Regions from separate parts of the Streptacidiphilus cavernicola genome, predicted to be linked through region 2. Evidence: riboswitches for the same ligand, from Rfam matches in the RefSeq annotation. Region 2 holds a riboswitch; the other holds the start of a gene.
The links. A riboswitch is a leader RNA that binds a small molecule or an ion and turns the genes downstream of it on or off. The one in region 2 is predicted to bind glycine.
Positions count from the first base shown of each region.

Region 1 (8,012 bases), on a different contig from region 2:
CACCGCGGCGGCGACCTCGGGGTCGAGTGCGTGCAGGGACTGGTTCAGAACCGTCATGGTGGTGGTCTTTCCCTCAGAAGCGGGCTCAGGCGCCGGTGTGGGCGGCGTACTCTTCGGCGGTCAGCAGCCCCTCGGGGGCGCCGTCCAGTCGGATCTTGAACAGCCAGCCCTCAGCGAAGGGGGCGGAGTTCACCAGCGCGGGGTCGTCCACCACGGCCTGGTTGACCTCGACGATCTCGCCGGTGGCGGGGGTGTAGAGGTCGCTGACCGACTTGGTCGACTCCAGCTCGCCGCAGGTCTCGCCCGCGGTGACGGTCTGGCCGACGTCGGGCAGCTGGACGTAGACGACGTCGCCGAGCGCGTCAGCGGCGTACGCGGTGATGCCCACGGTCGCCACGCCGTCCTCGACGGCGGTCAGCCACTCGTGTTCCTTGCTGTAGGTGAGGTGCTGGGGGTTGCTCATGGGGAGATTCTCCAGGATCGGTCGTGGTCGAGGTGAAACGGACCAAAAGGCGGGAAGGTGCAGGTCGGCGGGCGGGCGGGAGGGCCCGGCCCGGCGGGAGTGCGGCAGCTCGGCGGGCGGGAGGGCCCGGCCCGGCGAGGGCGCCGCGGCTCAGCGGGCGCGGCGGTAGAACGGCAGGGCGACCACCTCGACCGGCTCGCGGGTGCCGCGGACGTCCACCGCGACGGTGCTGCCGGGCTCGGCGTGCGCGGTGTCGACGTAGGCCATGGCGATCGGCTTGCCGAGGGTCGGCGACGGGGCGCCGGAGGTGACCGAGCCGATCACCGTGCCGTCCTCGGCCGAGACCACGTCCATCTCGGCGCGCGGCACCCGGCGGCCGGAGGAGACCAGGCCGACCAGCACCCGTCCCTTCCCGCTGCCCCCGGCCGGCACCGCGGACTCGGCCGCGGCCTTCTCCAGCGCGGCCCGGCCGACGAACGCGCCGCCGTTGGTGGTCTTGTCGAAGCGGACCACCCGGCCGAGCCCGGCGTCGAAGGGGGTGAGCGCGGTGCTCAGCTCGTGCCCGTACAGCGGCATCCCGGCCTCCAGCCGCAGCGTGTCGCGGCAGGAGAGCCCGCACGGGACCAGCCCGGCCGGGGCGCCCGCGGCGGACAGCGCGGACCACAGGTGCTCGGCGTCGCCGGGGGCGGTGAACAGCTCGAAGCCGTCCTCGCCGGTGTAGCCGGTCCTGGCCAGCAGCGCCGGACGGCCGGCCACGGTGGCGGGGAGGCAGGTGTAGTACTTCAGCCCCGGCAGGTCCGCGTCGGTGAGCGAGGCCAGGATCGCGGTGGCCTCCGGGCCCTGGATCGCGATCAGCGCGTAGGCGTCCCGGTCGTCCCGTACGACGGCGTCGAAGCCCTCCGCGCGGGCGGTCAGCTGGTCCAGCACCAACTGGGCGTTGGAGGCGTTGGCGACGACCAGGAACGCGTCCTGGTCGGTGCGGTAGACGATCAGGTCGTCCAGGATGCCGCCGTCCTCGGCGCAGATCATGGTGTAGCGGGCGCGGTTCAGGCCGAGCGCGGAGACGAAGCCGACCAGCGCGTGGTCCAGCAGTTCCCCGGCCTGCGGGCCGACCACGGCGATCTCGCCCATGTGGGAGAGGTCGAACAGCCCGGCCCGGGTACGGACGGCGATGTGCTCCTCGCGCTCGCTGCCGTACCGCAGCGGCATGTCCCAGCCGGCGAAGTCGGTCATGGTCGCGCCGAGGGCGCGATGGAGGGTGTCGAGTGCGGTGTGTCGCAGGCTCATGGGGGCGCTCCTAAGCTCTCAAGGACATGCTGCGGCAGGGCTCCCCCTCTGTCGCTGCGACCTGAGAGCTTCACCGCGTCCGTCCGGCCCCGGGGCGGTGCCGCGAGCGGCGGGTCGGGGGCGGGCGGGGTGCGGCTTGCACCGTTGGTGGGCCGGGCTCGCTGCTCCGAGGAGCGCGCCGGCCGCTTTCCAGATATGCCTCACCCGTGCGGTAGCTGTGCCTGAGAGATTCCGGGGAGGGCTTGCTCCTTCGGCGCCGACTGCGCCCCTCCGGACGGGTCCGGGGGACGGCCTGGCTCTCCCGCGCGGGCTGAAACGGCCTGTGTGAAGTTGTGGACCGCGCCCATCATGGCATGCCCGGCCCCCGGACCGTGCGACACGCTGACCCGGCCCGGCCCTCCCGCTACCCTGGCCTGCGGGCACGACCGTGCGGCGACGACACGGCAGAGCGCACGGCAGAGCGAACGGCAGAGCGAACGGCGGTAGCAGACAGATGCAGCACCCGACGATCCCGGCGCAGGCCCAGGGCTGGCCCGCGAACGAGCTGGAGCGGGTGCTGGTCGCCGCGGTCGGCGACCCGGGGGCGACCCCCCGGGTGGTGGAGGTGCTGCGGCGGAGCCAGGTCTGGGTCCCGCTGCCCGGCGGCCGCGGCCCGGACGGCGGGACGCTGGCGCTGCCGACCACCGAGCTGGCCGGACAGCCCTTCGTGCCGGTGTTCAGCTCCGAGGACCAGTTCCGCCGGATCGCCGGGAACATGGCGTTCACCGTCGCCCCGGTGCACGAGCTGGCGCTGGGGATGCCGCTGGGCGTCGGCATCGTGGTCAACCCGGAGGGCGCGGTGGGCATCCCGATCCCCGCGGCCGGGGTGGTCGAGCTGCGGGCGGGCGCGGTCGTGGCCGGACCGGTGGTCGGTTCGCACGGCGCCCCGCTGCCGGAGGGCGCCAGGGTCGGCCTGCGCCAGCCGGAGCCCCATGAGGAGCCGCTCGGCTTCCTCGCCGCCGCGGTCAACGAACTCGCGGGCACCGGGCTGGTGCTGACGGCCCGTCGGGTGCTGGCGCAGGTCGAGGCCGAGCCGGAGAAGCTGTTCGTCGGGGTCGAGTTGGACCGCGCGCTGCCGGAGACCCCGGAGCTGCGGGACGCCGTGGTGGCCGCGCTGGGCCGGGCGCTCGGCGCGGAGCCGCTGCCCTGGGCGCTGGACGTGGTCCTGCTCGACTCCGCCTACGACCCGGTCGGTGACTGGATGCGGATGTCGGTCGCCCCGTTCTTCGAACGCGACCGCTCCGGGCACTAGGCTTGCCGTTCGAACGCACGGCGCGGCACGGCCAGGGGAGCGGGTAGCAGTGGTCCAGTCAGGCGGCGGGGGCGCCATCGAGCAGGCTCTGCGCGAGGTCGCGCCGGGACGGTTCGACACCTACGAGTCGCTGCTCCGCGCGGTCGGCGACGGCCAGGTCTGGATGCTGCTCTGGCACGGCGAACCCGGCCGTCCCGACGCCCAGTACGGGAACATGGAGGTCGGCGGCGCGGGCTACGCGCCCTGCGTGACCTCGCCGGAGCAGCTCGCCGCCAGCGGCTGGAGCCGCGCGTACCAGGTCAGCCCCGGGCGGGAGATCGCCGCCGCGCTCTACCGCGAGCGCTGGGGGCTGTGGCTGAACCCGCATCAGCCCGGCGGCGGGGTCGGCCTGCCCTGGGCCGACCTGCGCCGGATCGCCGGTGGCCTGGACCGGCTGCCGGCCGGTCCGCTGCGGATCAGCGAGCCCGCCGTCCCCGCCGACCGCTTCTACGCGCTGCTGAACCAGGCGGCCCACGGCACCCCCGCGGTCCGCTCGCTGCGCCGGGCCTGGGTCGAACCCGCCTGGGGCAGCCCGTACCTGGTGATCGGTCTGGACCTGTACGACTCCAGCCCGCCCGCGGTGGAGTCGGTGCGGCAGATGATGCGGCACGCCCTGCCCGGCGCCCCGGAGGGGGTGGCGGTGTCCACGGTGGCGATGTCCGACCCGTTCGACCCGGTGGCGCTCTGGCTCCAGGTCCGCGCGCTGCCCTTCTTCGACCGCCCGGTGACCGGCGGCGGATACGGCTACCCGCGGCTCTGACGGTTCACCCGACGCCGAACCCGGCGCCATGAACCCGACGCCGTGAACCGGTCCTCGGAGCCGGTGGTTCCGGCTGCCCGCGGTGCCATGACACTCGGGGCAGTGGTGACAATTGTGCGCCTGACCTGCGGGAATGTCGTCTACACGCGTCAATCTGCTGCGCATAGCGCATGTAACGGACATGTGAAGAAGCGTATTCGGGCCATGCGATCATGTATCTCCGCAGGTCACGGTTATGCATCCTTTAACCGGGGAGTCTGGCGAAGGCTTCCCGCCGTGTTGAAGAGTGACGCAGATGCGGCAGCGGAACGGGGAGCCAGGATGTCCGGTTCGTCACTGCATGTCAGCAAATGTCTGATGCATCGTCACCGCAATCCCGTTCCACAGCACTTGGCACCAACTGTGAACTTCGACCACGTCGATCGGTCCGCGTCCTGACCAGGACTCACGACCTGGCGGGTCGACCGGGCACCGTGTGCCGGTCACCACCGGCTTGGGGGTCTCTCCACTCATGACTGCGCCACTTCACGACTCCGGAACCGCGACCCTGGAGGTCACCGCCGACCCCACGGTCGCGCCCGAGAAGATCGTCGGCCGCTCGCCCGGCCGGATCGCCTGGGAGCGCCTCAAGCGCGACAAGGTGGCCCTCGGCGGCGGCGTGGTGGTCCTGCTGCTGATCCTGGTGGGCATCCTCGCTCCGCTGCTGGTCCGGATCGAGGGCCAGAACCCGGACGACTTCCACTCCGACCAGCTGGACATCGGGGACCTGGGGATCGGCCTGCCCAAGGGCTTCCTCGGCGGCATCAGCGGCTCGCACTGGCTCGGCCTGGAGCCGAGCAACGGCCGCGACATCTTCGCCCGCGTCGTCTACGGGGCCCAGGTCTCGCTGATCGTCGCCTTCGGGGCGGCGGCGCTGGCCGTGGTCATCGGCGTACTGCTGGGCATGGCCGCCGGCTTCCTCGGCGGCTGGGTCGACACCGTGGTCAGCCGCTCGATGGACGTGCTGCTCTCGTTCCCGCAGCTGCTCTTCTCGATCGCGCTGGTCTCGGTGGTCCCGGCGAAGATCTTCGGCATGGGGGGCAGCACCCCGAGGGTCCTGGTGCTGATCTTCGTGATCGGCTTCTTCGGCTGGCCCTACATCGGACGCATCGTCAGGGGGCAGACCCTGTCCCTGCGGGAGCGGGAGTTCGTGGAGGCGGCCCGCAGCCTCGGGGCCGGCCGGATCCACATCCTGATCAAGGAACTGCTGCCCAACCTGGTCGCCCCGATCCTCGTCTACACCACCCTGATGATCCCGACCAACATCCTCAACGAGGCGGCGCTGAGCTTCCTCGGCGTGGGTGTGGAGCCCCCGACGCCCTCCTGGGGGCAGATGCTCTCGGACGCGACCCAGTACTACACGATCGACCTGCCCGACCTCGTCATCCCGGGCCTGGCGATCTTCATCACCGTCCTCGCCTTCAACCTGTTCGGCGACGGTCTGCGTGACGCCCTGGACCCCAAGGGCAACTAGCACGTCCCGCCCCGGCGTTTCCCGCCCGGTACGGCACTTCACCACTGACCAGGCGTTCCACTGGTCACTCTCGGAGGTTGGCATCCAGTGAACAAGCGCACCATGGCACTCGCGGCCGTCGGCATCGTCGGCGTCATGACCGTCTCGGCCTGTGGCAGCAGCAGCAAGAGCACCGGAGGCGGCGGCTCGTCGAAGTCCGGCGGCTCCACCTTCAACGCCGCGGCCACCAGCATCGTGAACCCGTCCACCAAAAAGGGCGGCACGATCAAGTTTCTGAGCACCCAGGACGTGGACTCGCTGGACCCGGCGATCGGCTACTACGCCTTCGTCTGGGACCTCCAGCAGCTCTACACCCGCACCCTGGTCGCCTACCCGATGCAGCCCGGCGCGGCCGGCACCACGCTGGCGCCGGACCTGGCCGCGGCCATGCCGACCATCTCCGCGGACGGCAAGACCTACACCTTCAAGCTGCGCAGCGGCATCAAGTTCGAGGACGGCAACCCGATCACGTCCAAGGACATCAAGTACGGCATCGAGCGCAGCTTCGCGCAGGACGTCCTGCCCGGCGGCCCGACCTACCTGATCCAGGACCTGGACGAGGGCCAGAAGTACCCCGGCCCGTACAAGGACACCGACCCGAACAAGATGGGCCTGAAGTCGGTGGAGACCCCCGACGACAGCACCATCGTGTTCCACCTGTCCGAGCCCAACTCGGACTTCCTGTTCCACCTGGCCATGGGTTCGGCCTCGCCGGTCGAGCCGAGCAAGGACACCGGCGCCAAGTACGCCCTGCACCCCGAGTCCAGCGGCCCGTACAAGATCGGCTCGTACACCCCGCAGAAGTCGCTGACCTTCGTCCGCAACCCGCAGTGGGACGCCAGCACGGACCCGATCCGCAAGGCCCTGCCGGACGCCTACGACTTCACCATCGACACCAACGCCGACGACGTCGACAGCCAGCTGCTGGCCGGCACCGCCGACATCGACGCCGGCCAGCGCGGTGTGCAGACCGCCGCCCAGGCGAAGATCCTGACCACCCCGTCGCTCAAGAACAACGCGGTGGACGCCCCGGCGTCGACCATCCGCTACATCTCGATCCAGACCAAGGTCGCCCCGTTCGACAACATCCACTGCCGCAAGGCCGTGGAGTACGCGACCAGCGGCACCGACCAGCAGACCTCCCGCGGCGGCAAGTGGGCCGGCGCGCTGGCGACCAACATGCTGCCGCCCACCACCCTCGGCTCGGACAACTACGACCCGTACGGCCTGGCCGCGGGCAAGGCGCAGGACGACAAGGCGAAGTCGGAGCTGGCCCTCTGCGGCAAGCCGAACGGCTTCAGCACCGTCATCGCGGCGCGCAGCACCAGCCCGAAGGACGTCAAGCAGGCCGTCGCGCTGCAGAACTCGCTGAAGCAGGTGGGCATCAACGCCACCATCTTCCAGTACGACGGCTCCAAGTCCAGCTCCACCGTGGGCGTTCCGGCGATCATGCACCAGAAGGGGATCGGCCTCAACGTCTTCGGCTGGGGCTCCGACTACCCGACCGCCTCGGGCTTCCTGGGCGTCCTGGTGGACGGCTCGCAGATCCTCCCGGCGGGCAACAACAACTTCACCGAGATCAACGACCCGCAGATCCAGGGCTGGATCGCGGACGCCAAGAAGGCCACCGACCCGAAGGTCGCCGCGGCCGACTACACCAAGATCAACCACCGGGTGATGGACCTCGCGCTCTACTTCCCCGGTGTGGTCGAGCAGTCGCTCAACTACTACAACCCGCGTCTGACCAACGTGATGTTCTCGGACGAGCTCGGCATGATCAACTTTGCCGCGCTGGGCACCTCCGACGGTAAGTGATCTCACTTCACCTGTAACAGCCAGACCGAAGGGCAGGTGAAGGCAGGCCGCGGTCGGCCGCCGTCCCCACAAGGGAGGGCGGCCGGCCGCGGGCGAGCCGAGCGCAGTGCTTCTCTACCTCATCCGGCGACTCATGCACGTGGTCGTCATGCTGCTGGTGGTCTCCATGATCACCTTCGGCATCTTCTTCATAGTGCCCAAGCTCACCCACGTCGACCCGGTGATGCTCTACGTGGGCAAGAACGCCAACCCGGTCGCCATCGCCGGCCTGAAGGTCAAGCTCGGCCTGGACAAGCCGCTGTACGAGCAGTACGGGCTGTTCCTCAAGGGCATCGTCGCCGGCCGGCACTACAACAACGGCCCGGACCAGACCTTCTGCCCGGCTCCCTGCCTCGGCCTGTCCACCACGGACAACCAGCCGGTGTGGCCGACCCTGCTCGGCGCGCTGCCGGTCACCGCGTCGCTGGCCGCCGGTGCGGCCGTGATCTGGCTGCTGTTCGGTGTCGGCACCGGCGTGCTCTCGGCGCTGCGCAAGCGCAGCTTCCTGGACCGCGCCACCATGGCCACCGCGCTGGCCGGCGTCTCCCTTCCGGTCTACTTCACCGGCCTGCTGGCCTCGGCGATCTTCGTGTACAAGCTGAACTGGCTGCCCAACAGCAGCGGCATCAGCTTCGCCGACGATCCCGGGGGGTGGTTCCAGGGGATGCTGCTGCCCTGGATCAGCCTCGCCTTCCTCTACGCCGCGACCTATGCCCGGCTCACCCGCGCGACCATGCTCGACGTGATGGGCGAGGACTACATCCGC
Region 1 is NZ_JBHFAB010000024.1:74,782-82,793, forward strand. It holds gene glyA (serine hydroxymethyltransferase) at 1-57, opposite strand, end outside; gene gcvH (glycine cleavage system protein GcvH) at 86-463, opposite strand; gene gcvT (glycine cleavage system aminomethyltransferase GcvT) at 614-1,750, opposite strand; glycine riboswitch at 1,950-2,064, opposite strand; gene ACEZDE_RS26905 (enhanced serine sensitivity protein SseB) at 2,244-3,041, shown strand; gene ACEZDE_RS26910 (enhanced serine sensitivity protein SseB C-terminal domain-containing protein) at 3,091-3,840, shown strand; gene ACEZDE_RS26915 (ABC transporter permease) at 4,352-5,353, shown strand; gene ACEZDE_RS26920 (ABC transporter substrate-binding protein) at 5,441-7,207, shown strand; gene ACEZDE_RS26925 (ABC transporter permease) at 7,314-8,012, shown strand, end outside.
Region 1: linked by a shared signal. The riboswitch ahead of gcvT (glycine cleavage system aminomethyltransferase GcvT) and the one ahead of gcvP (aminomethyl-transferring glycine dehydrogenase) in region 2 are both predicted to bind glycine.

Region 2 (8,012 bases):
GCGCGGGAAACGTTCGCGGCTCAGGCACGGGCCGTCCCGGCGGTGCGGGCAGTGGCGACGCCGGGGCTGCCGTGACCGGGGACGCCGTGATCGGGGATGCCGGGGCTGTCATGGCCGCTGTGACCGGCGTAGCCACCGCGGACGACGAGGCCGCGTACGGCGGACCCGCGGGGCCGCGGGGGTTTCATCCCGGGAGCAGTCGGGTCGCCGGGCGGCGTTGGATGCCCGGTCAGGACGTCACCCACGTCGAGTACGGCCCCGGCTGGGTGCAGGGCAGCGGGGTGGGGCGGGTGACCGTCCGGTTCGAGCTGCCGTGGGCCGAGCAGCCGGGCCGGGTCCGCACCTTCGCGGTGGACGACCCGGCGCTGGAGCCCGCGGACCCGCCGACGATCGCCCGCGGGGCCGCGTAGCGCACACGCGGCCCCGCGGGCGGGATCGGACGAGGGTTCGGCAGGGCCTCAGTCAGGGCCTCAGGCGCCGATGGCGTGGCCGGGCAGGTCCGGGCGGCCGGGCGGGGTCGAGGACGGAACCGACGGCGCGGAACCGGTCGACGATCCCGGCTGCGACTGCGGAGACTGCGGCGACTGCCCGGCCGCAGTCGGCTGGCCGGTGCCGGGCACCGGGGTCGGCCCGGTCGGGCGGGTGTTGTCCAGCACCTGGATGTGCTCCCGGTGCAGCTCGTCCCGGACGATCTCCTCCTCGGTGACCCGCTCGGTCACCAGCCGGATCCGCTCCACCGGGACGATCGCCTTGCGGACCACGACGCGCTGCTCGTGCAGGGTGACCTCCTCGGTGCTCTCGGCGATCTCCTGCTCGGTCAGCTGGGCCCGCTCCTCCGCGCCGACCGGGACCCGCTCGACCCTGATCCGCTCCCGGATCACCGGCACCCGGCGCTCCACCTGCTCGGCCGTGACGTACTTGCGCAGCCGGGCACGGCCGAGGACGCGCCACTCGGTGGAGACGTCCAGCCGCTCCTCGCGGCAGACGAACTCGATCGGCTCCGGCACCGCGGTCCGGGAGAGGTCGCCCAGCGACTCCCCGGTCGAGCCGGTGTCCGCGCTCTGCGCGGCGGCGCGGGGGAGCGGGTCGCTGAGCGGATCCGTGAGCGGGTCGGTCAGCGGGTCGGGGCGCGGCGCGGCCTTGGCCAGCGAGGGGGTCGGCTCGGCCGGGGCGGACTGCGCCGACGACGGGGACGCCATGAAGGCGGCGGTGCGGCTGGTGTCCGCGGCGGCCGGGGCCGGGCGGCCGACGGCCTCGGCGGGCTGGGTCCTGGCCGGGGCGGGCGGGGCGATCGGGGTGCGTCCGTCGGTACCCGAGGCGGTCGCGGCGACAGCGGCGGCGGCAGCGGCCGGGGCGGCGGCGCCCGCGGTGCCGGTCGCCGCAGCCGCGCTGCCCGGCGCGGCAGCGGCCGGGGAGCCCTTGGCCGCTGCCTCGCCCGCACCGGACTTGCCGTTGCCCTCCGGCACGTCCAGGCCGTAGTAGCGGTAGAGCTGCAGCTCCTGCTCGGGTGAGAGGTGCTGGCCCACGCCGAAGTCGGGGGAGTCCTTCACCTGGGACTTGTCGTAGGGGACGCGCAGTTCGTCGCTGACGAACTCGCTGCTGGTCAGTGGAACGAAGGCGTCGCGGCCGAACAGTCCGGTGCGGACCGCGGCCCACTCGGGACGGCCGGAGGCGTCGTCGAGGTACACCTCGTCGACGGTGCCGATCTTGTCGCCGTTGCGGTCCACGGCCTTGTGGCCGATCAGGTCCCTGGGGTCGATATCGGTCTGCACGCTCGTCCACTCCTCACGGCGGGGATGCGCCCTGTCCGATCGCGCCGTCCGATCGCGCACGCGCGCAGCCACTCAGGGCAATACTGGTCAACTCATACGAAAAGGCACAAAGATCGATTTGTCGAGCGCTGGGCTGCCGTGCGGGTGTGTCGCTGGGCCATTCGAGCTCGGCATGGGGCACGCTGATAGTCTTGGCGGTGACCGGTCGAGCGCGCGCGGGAGAGTCCGTGCACCGCCGCGGCGCCGAAGGAGCAACTCCTCCCCGGAATCTCTCAGGCATCCGTACCGTGCGCGCGAGGTCAACTCTGGAAAGCAGCGGTCCGTCCAGCACGGCCGCTCACCGACGGTGAAAACCGGCCTCGGCCGGTGAAGCTCTCAGGTTCACATGACAGAGGGGGAGGTCGTCCCGGCACACCCACTGTGCCACTCGGGTCCGACCAGGAGGCTTCCCCGCCATGAGCTCCCCGACTTCCCCCTTCGACCAGTCGCTGTTCGAGCACCGGCACATCGGGCCCGACGCCGACGCGCAGGCCAAGATGCTGGCCCAGGTCGGCTACAGCAGCCTGGACGAGCTGACCGCCGCCGCCGTCCCGGCCGCGATCCGCAGCCTGGAGGCGCTGGACCTGCCCGCCGCCCGCTCCGAGGCCGAGGTGCTGGCCGAGCTGCGCGAGCTGGCCGGGCGCAACCAGGTGCTGCGCCCCATGATCGGACTCGGCTACCACGGCACCTTCACCCCGCCGGTGATCCTCCGCAACGTGCTGGAGAACCCGTCCTGGTACACCGCGTACACGCCGTACCAGCCGGAGATCTCGCAGGGGCGGCTCGAAGCGCTGATCAACTTCCAGACCGTGGTGGCCGACCTCACCGGGCTGCCCACCTCCGGCGCCTCGCTGCTGGACGAGGGCACCGCCGCGGCCGAGGCGGTCGCGCTGGCCCGCCGGGTCGGCAAGGTCAAGGGCGGCGTCTTCGTGATCGACGCGGACACCCTGCCGCAGACCGTCGCGGTGATCCGGACCCGCGCCGTCCCGGCGGGCGTGGAGACCGTGGTCGCCGACCTCAGCGCGGGCATCCCGGCGGAGCTGGCCGAGCGCGGCGTCTTCGGCGTGCTGCTGCAGTACCCGGGCGCGTCCGGCGCGGTCCGCGACCTCGCGCCGGTGATCGCGCAGGCGCACGGCCTCGGCGCGATCGTCGCGGTGGCCGCCGACCTGCTGGCGCTGACCCTGATCGCCTCCCCCGGCTCGCTCGGCGCGGACATCGCGATCGGCACCACCCAGCGCTTCGGCGTCCCGATGGGCTTCGGCGGGCCGCACGCCGGCTACATGGCGGTCCGCGCCGAGTACGCCCGCAGCCTGCCCGGCCGCCTGGTCGGCGTCTCGGTCGACGCGGACGGCAACCGCGCCTACCGGCTGGCGCTGCAGACCCGCGAGCAGCACATCCGCCGCGAGAAGGCCACCAGCAACATCTGCACCGCGCAGGTGCTGCTCGCGGTGATGGCCTCGATGTACGCGGTCTACCACGGCCCGGACGGGCTGCGCGCGATCGCCGCCCGTACCCACCGCTACGCCGCGGTGCTGGCCGAGGGCCTGCGCGCGGGCGGCGTCGGGACCGTCCACGCGGAGTTCTTCGACACCGTCACCGCCCGGGTGCCCGGACGCGCCGCCGAGGTGGTCGAGGCGGCCCGGCTGGCCGGGGTGAACCTGCGCCAGGTGGACGCCGACCTGGTCGGGATCTCCTGCGACGAGACCACCACCCGGGCCGACCTGGCCGCGGTCTGGGCCGCCTTCGGCGTGCCCGACGCCGACCCGGACGCGCTGGCCGGGACCGTCGGCGAGCAGCTGCCGGAGGCGCTGCGGCGGGACCAGGACTACCTGAGCCACCCGGTGTTCCACGCGCACCGCTCCGAGACCGGGATGCTGCGCTACCTGCGCAAGCTGGCCGACAAGGACTACGCGCTGGACCGCGGCATGATCCCGCTGGGCTCCTGCACCATGAAGCTCAACGCGACCACTGAGATGGAGCCGGTCACCTGGCCGGAGTTCGCCGAGGTGCACCCGTTCGCGCCGGAGCGGCAGGCCGCCGGCTACCTGACCCTGATCCACGAGCTGGAGGACCGGCTGGCCGAGCTGACCGGCTACGACAAGGTCAGCCTGCAGCCCAACGCCGGCTCCCAGGGCGAGCTGGCCGGGCTGCTCGCGGTCCGCGCCTACCACCACGCCAACGGCGACACCCAGCGCGACGTCTGCCTGATCCCCTCCTCCGCGCACGGCACCAACGCCGCCAGCGCGGTGATGGCGGGGATGCGGGTGGTGGTGGTGAAGACCCTGGTCGACGGGGACGTGGACGTCGCGGACCTGCACGCCAAGATCGAGCAGCACCGGGACCGGCTGTCGGTGCTGATGGTCACCTACCCGTCCACGCACGGTGTGTTCGAGGAGAACATCGCCGACATCTGCGCCACCGTGCACGAGGCCGGCGGCCAGGTCTACGTGGACGGCGCCAACCTCAACGCCATGGTCGGCCTGGCCAAGCCGGGCACGTTCGGCGGCGACGTCTCGCACCTGAACCTGCACAAGACCTTCTGCATCCCGCACGGCGGCGGCGGCCCCGGCGTCGGCCCGGTCGCGGTGCGGGCGCACCTCGCGCCGTACCTGCCGAACCACCCGCTGCAGCCGTCGGCCGGACCGGCCACCGGGGTCGGCCCGATCTCGGCCGCGCCCTGGGGCTCGGCCGCGATCCTGCCGATCTCCTGGTCGTACGTGCGGCTGATGGGCGGCGAGGGGCTGAAGCGGGCGACCCAGGTCGCGGTGCTCAGCGCCAACTACATCGCCAAGCGGCTCGCGCCGTACTTCCCGGTGCTCTACACCGGCCCGGCCGGGCTGGTCGCGCACGAGTGCATCATCGACCTGCGTCCGCTGGCCAAGTCGGCCGGCGTCAGCGTGGACGACGTGGCCAAGCGCCTGATCGACTACGGCTTCCACGCGCCGACGATGTCGTTCCCGGTGGCCGGCACGCTGATGATCGAGCCCACCGAGAGCGAGGACCTGGGCGAGATCGACCGCTTCTGCGAGGCGATGATCGCCATCCGCGGCGAGATCGACCGGGTCGCGGCGGGGGACTGGCCGCTGGAGGACAACCCGCTGGGCAACGCCCCGCACACCGCCGCGCTGCTGGCGGGGGAGTGGGCGCACCCGTACAGCCGCCAGGAGGCGGTGTTCCCGGCCGGGGTCAACCCGGCCGAGAAGTACTGGCCGCCGGTGCGCCGGATCGACGGCGCGTTCGGTGACCGCAACCTGGTCTGCTCCTGCCCGCCGCTGGACGCGTACGAGGGGTAGCCGCGGCCCGGCACAGGACTCGTCGGCACAGCGGCAGTCAGCAGGGCAATCGGCGCAAGAAGAAGGGGCCGTCACCGGAGCGTTCGGTGGCGGCCCCTTGTCATGGGCCCTGACGGGGGGAGGCGCTCAGGCGGCGGGCACCAGGGTGCGGTGCGGGGCGATCACCTGGCCGTCGGGGAGGATCTCGCCGGTGTCCTCGAACAGCAGGACGCCGTTGCACAGCAGGCTCCAGCCCTGTTCGGGGTGGCTCGCCACGACGACGGCTGCCTCACGGTCGGTGGAGTCGGCCGACGGGCAGTCAGGACGGTGCTGGCACATGTCTCGTACCCTCGATTCAGAGTTGCTGGTCACCGCGCGGCCCGCCTCGGAGGTGTGAACCGCCTGCTTCTCGGGTAGAGGCAGAGGCCGCCCGCGCTGGTTCCCAGTGTCGACGGACGGGGACGCGTCCGCAGCCATTTGGTGACATGCGTCACCAGTCTCCTCCACGGACCACCCGTTCGGGCCCCACCTTGTGGTCAGGGCATGCCGAAGTGACCATGCTCGGCATGGTCACTTCGGGTGATGCCGTTCCGGCGGGCCGGTCGGGCGGTGGTCAGTGCGTCGCGGTGAGCAACTGCCCGCTGCCGAGCGACAGCGACGACAGCAGCCGCTGCGCGTCGTACGGGAGGTGCGCGGTCACCCCGAGCGGCGCGGGCGCAAGCGGAATCAGCAGGTCCGCGGCACCGGAGCGGTCCAGCACCGGGTGCAGCCAGAGCGCGGTCATGTAGTGGCCGGGCACCGAGAGCAGCCGCGGCAGGAACACGGTGGGCGACCCCGCGATGTGCGCCTGGGCCTGGTGCAGCGCCCGCAGCGTCGCCAGCGGGTAGGGGCCCTCGGCGAAGTGCGAGAAGACCGGCCCGTCCGGGGTCTCCCTGGTGTCCGCGGCGGCGACGATCTCCTCGTCGTCCCGGATCAGGAAGCGCCAGCCGGTCCGCGGCGCGGCGGTCAGCGCGGCGACGGTCCCGTCCGGGCCGGACGGCGCCGGGACCGGTTCGAGCAGGTGCACCGGCAGCGGGTGCGAGGGGATGAGCACGCCGGTCCTGCGCCGCATCGCCGCGGTGCGGACCGCGCGGACGGCGCTCGGGGAGTCGAGCGCGCCGATGACGGCGCGCAGGGCGGCGGCGGGGGGCTGGGGCATCGACAGCGACATATGGGTTCGCCTCTCGGGGCAGAGACAGGCGGTGCGGGAACGTGCCGAGGGAACCGGCGCCGGGGCGAGCGGCGGAGGCCCGAGGTGCTCGCGTGCGGTGGAACGTATGCCGGGAGGGTGCGGGTCGGGGCCCTTTGCGGATGGCCCGGGTGGCCCGGATGCAACTCCTACTCGTAAGGGTGAGTCTATACGAACGGATGCGCGCCGTGACTCTTCTACTACTCACCGTGTGTGACCGCAAGTACGGTCGGGGAAGGTTCGTATGCGCAAGGGGGAGTTGGCACATGCCGCGACGGCAGGCTATCGATCTCGCTCACTGGGCATGATGCCCACGCACGGGCACGGGCAAGCAGGGGACGCCGGCGACCGAGGAGGACGTGGCACATGGGGGAGAAGGTCGAAGCGGGGGGCTCCGATCTGGCGGACCGCCAGCTGTACCGCAGGAAGCTCCGGCAGTGCCAGGAGGCCCTGGAGCTGATGCTGGCGGAGGGCAGGTTCGACCGGCCCAGAGCGCTGATGGGACTGGAGATCGAGCTCAACCTGGCCGACGAGGACGGGCAGCCGGCCATGCTCAACGGCGCCGTCCTGGACTCCATCGCCAGCGGTGACTTCCAGACCGAGCTGGGCCGCTTCAACATCGAGGTCAACATCGCCCCGCACCGGCTCGGCGGCCGGGTCCTGGAGGAGCTGCGGGAGGAGATCGACACCGGCCTCCGCTACGCCGACCGCAAGGCGGCCGAGGTCGGCGCGCGGATCGTCACCGTCGGCATCCTGCCGACGCTGACCAGCGAGCACGCGGTCCTCGACAACATCTCCGAGGGCGACCGCTACCGGCTGCTCAACGACCGGATCCTGGCCGCCCGCGGGGAGGACATGGCGCTCGACATCGAGGGCGTGGAACGGCTCACCGTGGACGCGGTCTCCATCGTCGCCGAGGCCGCCTGCACCTCGCTGCAACTGCACCTCCAGGTCACCCCGGCCCGCTTCGGCTCGGTCTGGAACGCCGCGCAGGCGCTGACCGGGCCGCAGCTCGCGCTCGGGGCCAACTCGCCGTTCCTGTTCGGCCGCGAGCTGTGGCGGGAGACCCGTCCGGTGCTGTTCGAGCAGGCCTGCGACACCCGTCCGGCCGAGCTGAAGGCGCAGGGGGTCCGGCCGATCACCTGGTTCGGCGAGCGCTGGGTCGACTCGGCCGCCGACCTGTTCGAGGAGAACCTGCGCTACTTCCCCTCGCTGCTGCCGATCTGCGACGACGAGGACCCGCTGAAGGTGCTGGCGGCCGGCGGCACCCCGGTGCTGCGCGAGTTACGGCTGCACAACGGCACCGTCTACCGCTGGAACCGCCCCGTCTACGACGTCGCGGACGGGGTGCCGCACCTGCGGGTGGAGAACCGGGCGCTGCCGGCCGGGCCCACTGTGGTCGACACCCTGGCCAATGCCGCCTTCTACTACGGCCTGGTCCGGGCGCTGGCCGACCAGGTCCGCCCGGTCTGGACCCGGCTGCCGTTCGAACTGGCCGCGGAGAACTTCCACCTGGCGGCCCGGCACGGCATCGAGGCCGAGCTGTGGTGGCCCAGGGCCGGGCGCTTCGGGGCGCGCGGGCCGGGCGTGCGGGCCGGCGGCGGGGTGTCCCGGGTGCCGGTGCGGGAGCTGGTCCTGGACGAACTGCTGCCGCTGGCCCGCGCCGGGCTCGACGCCTGGGGGGTCGAGGCGGTCGACCGG
Region 2 is NZ_JBHFAB010000032.1:11,962-19,973, forward strand. It holds gene ACEZDE_RS30615 (DNA polymerase IV) at 1-410, shown strand, start outside; gene ACEZDE_RS30620 (PRC and DUF2382 domain-containing protein) at 471-1,772, opposite strand; glycine riboswitch at 1,979-2,070, shown strand; glycine riboswitch at 2,071-2,174, shown strand; gene gcvP (aminomethyl-transferring glycine dehydrogenase) at 2,228-5,104, shown strand; gene ACEZDE_RS30630 (DUF5999 family protein) at 5,231-5,422, opposite strand; gene ACEZDE_RS30635 (hypothetical protein) at 5,697-6,293, opposite strand; gene ACEZDE_RS30640 (glutamate--cysteine ligase) at 6,678-8,012, shown strand, end outside.